3 regions of the Thermoanaerobacter sp. YS13 genome follow, and region 1 is predicted to be linked to each of the others. Evidence: riboswitches for the same ligand, from Rfam matches in the RefSeq annotation. Region 1 holds a riboswitch; each other region holds the start of a gene.

What was found. A riboswitch is a leader RNA that binds a small molecule or an ion and turns the genes downstream of it on or off. The one in region 1 is predicted to bind thiamine pyrophosphate.
Region 2: it holds a riboswitch for thiamine pyrophosphate, as region 1 does, so the genes downstream of both, thiD (bifunctional hydroxymethylpyrimidine kinase/phosphomethylpyrimidine kinase) here and thiC (phosphomethylpyrimidine synthase ThiC) in region 1, are expected to answer to the same signal.
Region 3: it holds a riboswitch for thiamine pyrophosphate, as region 1 does, so the genes downstream of both, thiT (energy-coupled thiamine transporter ThiT) here and thiC (phosphomethylpyrimidine synthase ThiC) in region 1, are expected to answer to the same signal.

The regions. Positions count from the first base shown of each region.
Region 1 covers NZ_JOOI01000001.1:1,398,645-1,401,928, forward strand. The annotation lists gene THYS13_RS07075 (homocysteine synthase) at 1-270, opposite strand, end outside; gene THYS13_RS07080 (homoserine dehydrogenase) at 298-1,581, opposite strand; SAM riboswitch class I at 1,649-1,759, opposite strand; TPP riboswitch at 1,947-2,054, shown strand; gene thiC (phosphomethylpyrimidine synthase ThiC) at 2,100-3,284, shown strand, end outside.
Region 2 covers NZ_JOOI01000003.1:270,972-274,255, reverse strand. The annotation lists gene thiM (hydroxyethylthiazole kinase) at 1-244, opposite strand, end outside; gene thiE (thiamine phosphate synthase) at 241-882, opposite strand; gene thiD (bifunctional hydroxymethylpyrimidine kinase/phosphomethylpyrimidine kinase) at 886-1,680, opposite strand; TPP riboswitch at 1,739-1,841, opposite strand; gene THYS13_RS13520 (hypothetical protein) at 1,908-2,636, opposite strand; gene THYS13_RS13515 (NAD(P)/FAD-dependent oxidoreductase) at 2,636-3,284, opposite strand, start outside.
Region 3 covers NZ_JOOI01000002.1:700,995-704,278, forward strand. The annotation lists gene THYS13_RS11195 (ABC transporter ATP-binding protein) at 1-1,498, shown strand, start outside; TPP riboswitch at 1,621-1,723, shown strand; gene thiT (energy-coupled thiamine transporter ThiT) at 1,786-2,424, shown strand; gene THYS13_RS11205 (phosphatase PAP2 family protein) at 2,839-3,284, shown strand, end outside.

The DNA.
Region 1 (3,284 bases):
TATAGCTGCTTGACCTGAAGATACAGCAAGGGCACCTACCCCACCTTCTAATGCAGCTATTCTCTTTTCAAAAACGTCAACTGTGGGGTTCATCATTCGAGTATATATATACCCTTCTTCTTTTAAGGCAAAGAGGTCTGCAGCGTGCTCAGTACTTTTAAAAGCAAAGGAAGAGGTTTGATATATAGGAATGGCTACAGCTCCCGTAGTTGGGTCAGGCTCCCACCCTTCATGAATTGCCAAAGTTGAAAAACCATATTTTTTAGACATACTTTTAACTCCTTTCACAAAATTTTTTTAAATCACTTCTACAAAATCCTCAAATTTACTTACTTCTTCTGTTATATCCTCTTGCAAAACTTTAAAAATAGCTTTTATCTCGGTTATTTTTTCTAATTTTTCTGTAAATGTCTCAACACTTTTCTTCATTTTAACAATAGCTGTAAATGTGCCGTTTTCATAGGAAGATTCCACAATTGATACTTTTTGTTCTTTTAAAAACTTTAAAACTTTTTTCAAACCTAAAATATTTTCTTTATGAGTTTCAAGCCTTATATAAAAAGTATCTGTAAAACTTCCCTGACGAATTGGAAGAAAGTTTATCCTCTTATTATCTTTGATATTATAGTTTAACAATATATCAATTAAATCTGCCACTACAGCATCCCCTGTAGGAAGTTCTCCAGCACCTTTTCCTACAAAAACATATTCACCAAAACTATCCCCTCTAAGTATGATAGCATTATTTACGTCGTTTATCCTTGACAAAATATTATTTTCTTCGACTAAAACTGGTTCCACTCCTGCAAAGATGCCATCTTTGACTTTTTTGCCCCAGGCAAATAATTTTATTTTATATCCCCACTTATTGATGTAATTTAAATCTTGAGTCGTGATTTCGTCTATTCCTTTTCTGGTTATAGAATTTACTGGCACGTTTATATTGAACACTTTCCTCATTAATATAGCAAGTTTATAAAGGGCATCAAAGCCTTTTACGTCATAATCGGGATTTGCTTCTGCATATCCTAATTGCTGGGCTTCTTTAAGTGCTTCTTTATAACTTCTGCCTTCAGTAGTCATTTTGGTGAGAATATAATTAGTAGTGCCATTTATTATACCGCCTACAAAATCTATTTCATCTGTGATTTTTAATCTATCAATTTGATGCAGTATAGGTATAGCTCCACCTACACTTGCCTCACATTTTAGAAATACTTTATTCTTTTCTGCTATTTCATTTAATTCTTCTCCATGCTTAGCTATCAATTCTTTATTTGCAGTGATTACATGCTTCCCTGAAGACAAAGCTTCCTTCACATATTCGTAAGCTGGAGAAATGCCTCCTATTGCTTCAATGATTATTTTTATCTCTTTATCTTTCAAAATTTCTTCAGCATTTTGGGTAAGTAGTCCCTCTACTTTCACTTTCCTTGGCTTATTGAGATTTTTCACCAGTATCTTCTTTATCTCAGGATAAACCCCTGTGCTCTCCCTTATATGACCTCCTCTTGAAGTTATCAATTTATATACTCCTGTTCCTACTGTACCAAGTCCTAATAATCCGATTTTTATTTTCATGTCACACCTCCAAATAAATTTTTAGGCCCTCTTCTCAATGAGAAGAGGGCCTAATAATCCGCCACTCCTCTCATCTCTCAGGTTAGACACCCTAACCTGCAGGATTTGGCACCAGACGCATATAAATGCCGGTTGCCGGGTTTCATCGGGCCAGTCCCTCCACCACTCTTGATAAGAGGTTTGTGTGTAATATTTATATTCAATTTTACATGTTGTAATCTATGTTATCACTTTGAAACTGTAAAGTCAAGAACTTTTTTTGTACTCTTTCTTAAATTTTTTCTAAATTTTAATATACACCAAATTTTTTTAGTGGTATAATAATATTGTAAAATATTATACATTATCGATTATAAAAATTTAATATTTGCCACATGGGGTGCCGGCGTAACCGGCTGAGAAAAAGGTGTTGCCTTTTAACCCATTGAACCTGTTAGGTTAGTACCTGCGTAGGGATGTGGTCATCCACCATGGCTATAATCCCCATGGTTTATTTATTTTTTAAGGAGGTTTTTATTATGACACAATTGGAATACGCCCTTTCAGGCATTGTTACAAAAGAAATGAAAATAGTCGCAGAGTATGAAGGAGTAGACGAAGAATTTATTTTAGAAGGAGTTAAAAAAGGAGAAATAGTAATACCATCAAACATCAACCACAAAAACCTCATTCCCAAAGGCATAGGAAGGGGTTTAATGACAAAAGTAAATGCTAACATTGGAACATCTGATGCATACCCTGAAGTTGACAAAGAAATTGAAAAATTAAATGTTGCTGTAAAAGCTGGAGCAGATGCGGTAATGGATTTAAGCACAGGGGGCGACATTAAGCAATCTCGTAGAAAAATACTTGAAAATTCCTCTGTCCCTGTAGGCACTGTCCCCATGTATCAAGCAGCTGTAGAATCTATATCCAAATACGGTAGCATCGTAGCTATGCCTGAAGAATTCATTTTTGAAGTTATAGAAGAACAAGCAAAAGACGGAGTTGATTTTATTACAGTCCACTGTGGTCTAACATCTGAATCATTGAAAAAGCTTAAAGACAACGGCCGAGTAATGGATATAGTAAGCCGCGGTGGCTCCTTTACAATTGCTTGGATGCTCCATAACGACAAAGAAAATCCTTTGTATAAACATTTTGATAGGCTCCTTGATATTGCTAAAAGATATGACATAACTCTAAGCTTAGGAGATGGACTGCGTCCAGGTTGTCTGGAAGATGCTACAGACGCAGCACAAATTCAAGAACTTATAATCCTTGGCGAATTGGTAAAGAAATCTCGAGAGGCAGGAGTTCAAGTTATGGTAGAAGGACCCGGGCATGTGCCAATTGACCAAATTGAAGCAAATGTAAAACTTCAAAAACAACTTTGTCACAACGCTCCTTTTTATGTGCTTGGCCCTATTGTGACTGATATAGCTCCTGGCTATGACCACATAACTTCTGCAATCGGAGGAGCAATTGCAGCAGCTTCTGGTGCTGATTTCCTTTGCTATGTTACACCCGCTGAACATCTCGGACTTCCAGACAAAGAAGATGTCAAAGAAGGCGTTATTGCAGCAAAAATAGCTGCCCATGCCGCAGATATCGCAAAAGGCGTAAAAGGTGCTAAAGAAAAAGATTTAACTATGGCTAAAGCCAGAAAAGCCTTAAACTGGGATGAGCAAATAAAGCTTTCTATAGACCCTGATAAAGCTTTT
Region 2 (3,284 bases), on a different contig from region 1:
TATTTGCAGCCTTCCCTGCTTTTATCATCGCTTCTACTTGTTCATTTGTAAGAGTGCCTATATTTAAAACTAAAGCATCTGCTGCACTTACCATTTCTTCTACTTCTTCCAAGGCATGTGCCATGACTGGCAATGCTCCTATAGCCAGTGTTATATTAGCACAATCATTGACAGTAACTATATTTGTAATATGGTGAACTAAAGGCTTTTTCTCTCTTAAAATTTTCAATAATTCCTTTTTCATTTCAAATTCCTCCTATCGTTTATCGCTTTTGCTATAACCTCCAAAAGTTTTCTTGTATTGTTTTCTATATCCCCATAAAATACAGCTGAAACTGAAGATATCCCGTCTACTCTTGACTTTAACATGACTTCATAAGCATTATCCCTCGTTATACCTCCTATTGCAACGACTGGAATAGCAACAGCCTCTTTTATCTTTTTCAGCCCTTCTATTCCAATGGCTTCCGCTTCCGGCTTTGTTGGAGTCTTAAACACCGCACCTACCCCTAAATAATCCGCTCCATCCCTTTGTGCTTTTAAAGCTTCCTCCACTGTTCTCGCTGATACTCCTACTATTTTATGAGGACCTATCATTCTCCTTACAACATCTGCCGGCAAATCCTCCTGTCCAACGTGAACTCCATCTGCATCTGCTGCCAAAGCTATATCCACTCTGTCGTTAATAATGAGAGGAATTTTATTTCTTTTTGTCACTTCTTTAACTTTGAGAGCAATTTCATAAAATTCCCTACTTGATATATCTTTTTCTCTCAGTTGAATTACTGTTGCACCCCCTTTTATTGCTAATTCTACTGCCTCAGCAATATCCAAATCCCTTATGTAAGACCTATCCGTAATAGCGTAAAGGGTTAAGTCCATATCTCACACCTTCCTTATTTCTATATTCCAAAAATGGTTAGTGGGACCTACTCCATGCCCTATGGATAATGAATATTTTATAGCCCCTGTAATGTATGCTTTCGCTCTTTTTATTGATTCAACTAAATCATAACCTAAAGCGATATTGGCAGCTATAGCTGAGGAAAATGTACAGCCTGTACCATGAGTGTTTTTAGTATCGATTCTCTCCGATGTAATTTCATAAAACTCTTTTCCATCATAAAATACGTCCAAAGCATCCCCTGTAAGATGTCCACCTTTTACAATTACTGTCTTTGCTCCATAATCTAAAATTTTCTTAGCCGCTTCCTTCATATCCGATATATTTTTAATTTCTTTTCCAATTAATTCTCCTGCCTCCATAAGATTTGGCGTAACTACAAGGCTTAAAGAAATCAATTCCTTTTTCAAAGCCTCTACTGCTTCCGGCTTCAATAAATAGCTTCCACTCTTTGAAATCATGACAGGGTCCAGCACAACATTTTTTACATTGTAATCTTTTAATCCTTTTGCAATCATCTTAATAATGTCTTCATTAGATACCATGCCTATCTTCACTGCATCGGGATACAAATCCTCAAAAATTGCCTTCATCTGCAAATACACCATAGCAGGACTTACATCCTCAATCCCTAAAACCCCCATGGTATTTTGCGCTGTTATTGAAGTAATGACACTCATGCCGTATACTCCATGTGCTGAAAAAGTCTTTAAATCTGCCTGTATACCTGCTCCTCCCCCAGAGTCAGAACCGGCAATAGTAAGGACTAACTTCATATGACCACCTCCAAAATAATAAATTATGCCCACCTGTTCAGGTGAGCACTTTTTACAAACTTCGTAAAACGTGCTTCCCTGCGCAGGCATTACCCTGTTCAGGTTCAAAGGGTCGGGAACAAATCCCCTCTCAGCCATTTATGGCTCCCCTAGCACTTGTCATATTCAATTTTAAATAAATTTGTCTAAACTCATTATACCACAAATCCAAAAGAATTAAAATAATTTTATGCATACATATTTCCATAGGGTCTTTTGCCTATCGGATGCAACTTGACAAAAGAATGATTCATAATCTTTTGAAAATCATAATCAAAATATTTACAAAAATTTTCAACATACTTTTGGATAAACGCGTAATCTTTGTCATCTATCTTTTCCTTAATAACTTCTTTCCCAAGTTGATAGTCTTCTACATCTCCTCTCAAATATATAACTCCTCCATGCATCCCTGTGCCACAATATTCTCCAACTATATTTTCATCATTTTTTAAGTTCAGTACAATCATGCATCCACCTGCCATATATTCACCAAAGAAGTCTCCCGCACTTCCTCCAATAACTATTACAGGAACTTTATCTTTGTATTCTTTCATGTGTATGCCAACTCTATAACCAACACTATCTTTTATATAGATAGATCCACCCCTCATCCCGTAACCAACGACATCACCTGCATGTCCATGTATAATAATATTCCCATCGTTCATTGTATTTCCTATTGCATCCTGTCCATTACCAAAAACTTCTATTGTAAGCCCGTCCATAAAAGCTGCCATGTCATTCCCAGGTGTACCTTCGATATTTATTTTGGTGGCCCCAGATAGATTATCTCCTATATATCGTTGACCATTAACATTTTTCAAATTAATTATATCTTCGCCAGAACGAACCAACTCTTTAATTATTTCATTAAGGTCTCTATAATAAATTCCTGACGCATTTATGGTTTTCATCATACCACCTCCAAGTCAAGCATTTTTGCTCTTCTTAATTCTTTTGGCAAATATATGAATCCAAAATCATCATTTAAAATATACTTCTTAAATGGAGTTATATCCGTTTCGTTTTTTATAAACCCAGTAAATAATCCAGCCCTATCAATATCATTAATTAATATAAATCCTACTAACCTATTTTCTTTTACCACAAATTTTTTATAAGACCTTCTGTTATGATCAATTTTAGAGATAATCTCAAATTCCTCCTGCTGTGGATTTGTTATACCAGCTGTTATCATATTTGTATTTTTATAACCTATTGAGTTCATAGGAAAAATCCCTTTAAAATTTTTATTTATCCCAATCATGTTGAACCCTGCAATTTCCCCTTGCATGTATGCATTTGGCCATATTGGCACAACCCTATTTGACTCAACAAGCATATCATAACCTTCGGCTACATCTCCTGCTGCATATACATCTTCAACACTTGTTTTCATAGTGTTATCTACTAAAATACCACGGTTTATAGAAATTGATGTGTTTCTTACAACATCAACGTTTGGCACAACACCTATCGCGATAACAAGATTATCAGCTTCTAATTCCTGCCCATTTTTGAGCAAAACTCCCTTAACATATTCGTTTCCTATAATTTTATCC
Region 3 (3,284 bases), on a different contig from region 1:
TGGGGTTGCGATGAAAGTTACCTATAGATTTAGAAAAGAAATTTCTGAAAAAATTAATCGCCTGCCTTTGAAATATTTTGAAAGCACAAATCAAGGGGAAATATTGTCTCGTATTACAAATGACGTGGATACAATTACTCAGACTCTCAATCAAAGCTTGACTCAGATAATTACTTCTGTGACGACAGTAGTTGGCGTTTTGGTTATGATGTTTACCATAAACTGGCTTATGACTTTAGTAGCGCTTTTGATAATTCCTTTGTCTTCTTTGGTAATTGCCTTTATCATTAAGCATTCACAAAGGTATTTTAGAGAGCAGCAGGATTATTTAGGACATGTAAATGGCCATGTGGAGGAAGTATATGGAGGCCATAATATAGTAAAGGCTTTTAATGGAGAGAAAAAGAGCATTGAAAAGTTTGACGTATTAAATAACACTTTGTACGGAACAGCCTGGAAGTCCCAGTTTTTAACAGGCATTATGATGCCACTTATGAATGTAATAGGAAACTTGGGTTATGTGGCGGTTACAGTTTTGGGCAGTTGGTTGGTCATAAAAAATGCAATAGAAGTAGGGGATATTCAGGCATTTATACAGTACATCCGATCTTTTACACAGCCTATTGCCCAGATTGCTAATATTTCCAATATACTGCAACAAACTGCTGCCTGTGCAGAAAGAGTATTTGAGTTTTTGGAGGAAGAAGAGGAAGTTTCAGACAATCCACAGCCTGTAAAAGTTGAAGATATAAAAGGCAATGTGGAGTTTAGAAATGTTCGTTTTGGATATAGACCTGATAAAATGGTGATAAATAACTTTTCAGCTTCTATTAAGGCAGGACAAAAAGTTGCAATTGTCGGTCCTACTGGAGCAGGAAAGACTACTATAGTGAAACTTTTAATGCGCTTTTACGATGTGAATGAAGGGGCTATTTTGATTGACGGCCATGATATAAGAGATTTTACGAGGGAGGATTTGCGTTCACTTTTTGGCATGGTGCTTCAGGATACATGGCTTTACAATGGTACTATTATGGACAATATAAGATATGGTCGTCTTGATGCTACTGATGAGGAAGTTATAAAAGCTGCTAAGGCAGCTCATGTTGACAGTTTTGTAAGGACATTGCCAGGGGGCTATAACATGGTATTAAATGAAGAGACCACAAATATTTCTCAAGGGCAAAAACAGTTACTAACTATAGCAAGAGCTATTTTGAAAGATCCAAAAATTCTCATACTCGATGAGGCTACAAGCTCTGTAGATACCCTTACAGAAATACAAATACAAAAAGCGATGGATTATCTCATGAAAGGGCGCACAAGCTTTATAATCGCTCATAGGCTTTCTACAATACGGGATGCTGACTTGATACTTGTCATGAACCATGGAGATATTGTAGAACAAGGTACCCATGAAGAACTTCTTGCTAAAGGCGGTTTTTATGCAAGCCTCTATAACAGCCAGTTTGAAAAAGAGGAAGAGATGGCAAGTTAATACCATTTGATGTGTGTGCAAAACATAAGCAACCTACAAAGCTTGGCCATCCGCATTTGGTAATTATTCTTGACACAGATTACAAAAAATGATAAATTAAAGGTGAAAACAAAATAGGTGGTTATGTCCGCTGGGGGAGCCTTAACGGCTGAGATGGCATTGATGCCAAACCCTTGGAACCTGATGAGGGTAATGCCTCCGTAGGGAATGCGGCTCAAAAATACCGCATTTCGCGGTATTTTTTTCAGCGAACATAGCCTCCTTGAAAAATGGAGGTGTTTTTGTTTATGTCCTACCTTTTAAGTATTTTTTCTGATTTTGCCAAAATAAAGCCAGTGACATTATCGGTTATATTGGCAATTTTATTGGCAGCTTTCCTTTTATATCTGATGCAAAGAAGTGTCAAATTTGACACAAAAATGCTTGTCTATGGAGCACTTTCAATCGCTATTTCTTTCGTGCTGTCTTATATAAGATTTTACCACTGGCCTCAAGGTGGTTCTATTACACCTGCCAGCATGTTGCCGCTTTTTATCTTTGCTTATTATTATGGATCAGGTCCTGGTGTGATTGTAGGAATGGCGTATGGACTTTTACAACTTATTCAAGATCCATTTATAGTCCAATGGGTGCAAGTACTTCTCGACTATCCGTTGGCCTTTGGTGCTTTAGGACTTGCTGGCTTTTTTAGAAAAAACCTGAGTTTGGGAATTTTAGTTGGTGGATTTGGACGATTTTTTTCTCACTTTTTATCCGGAGTATTCTTTTTTGCAAGTTATGCGCCAAAAGGAATGAGTCCCATAGTTTATTCACTTCTAGTTAACGGAAGCATAGTAGGTGTAGAAGTGGCAATATGTTTTGCAGTTTCACTAATTCCACAAGTTAGAAATGCTATCGAGGAAATTAAAAAGAAAGCAATTGCTTAAAGGGGTATTTCCCCTTTTTTATTTTTTTACAATGGATAGCTAAAATTAATGATATAATAATTTTGTAAGAAAAAATTTAACATAAAATTAACTTCCTTATAATGTTTTTTTAATGTTATCATAAGATAATTTAATCAAAGGTTATGTGAAAGCCCGTGGATAAATAGGAACATGCCATAAAAGAGTAGCAAAGGCTGTTGAAAAAGCTTTTGAAAAGTACGATAATGTATATATAAAGAATATAAAATTTAAAATCAAGAGAATTGTTGTTTGAAGACCTTGATAAATTTAAGTCAAGGGAAAAAATAGGAGAATTTGTTTACAAAAATTCTGTTAATAAAGTGTTGTGAATTTGTACTTAAATATTTCAATAAAAAGCATTCGTGAGAAATTGTAGGGAGGGAAATTTTGCAGATGCAAATAAAAAGAGTGCTTCTTGACAAAGACAAAAACATTTTTTTCTATATAAACGAAAGGATAAAATGTAATATATTGGACAAAATAATGCCCAAAATAACTCATATAGGCGGTCCTTTTTTTACAATATTTTCTTGTTTATTTTTAATCTTTTTTGGGAAAAACGATGTAAAAGCCTCGGCTTTAGAAGCTTTAACTGCGCTTGCAAGCAGCCATTTGTTTGTTCAGCTCTTAAAAAGAAAATATACAAGACCAAGGCCTTATATGGTATTAGCTAATACGAATACTTTTAAACATCTTTTAAAAGATTATTCTTTTCCTTCAGGTCATGCTACTGCCAGTTTTTCACTTGCTATGACTTTTTCGATGTTTTTTCCAAGCCTTGCAGTGTTCTTTATTTCGCTGGCAGTACTTGTAGGGATTTCAAGGATATACATTGGACT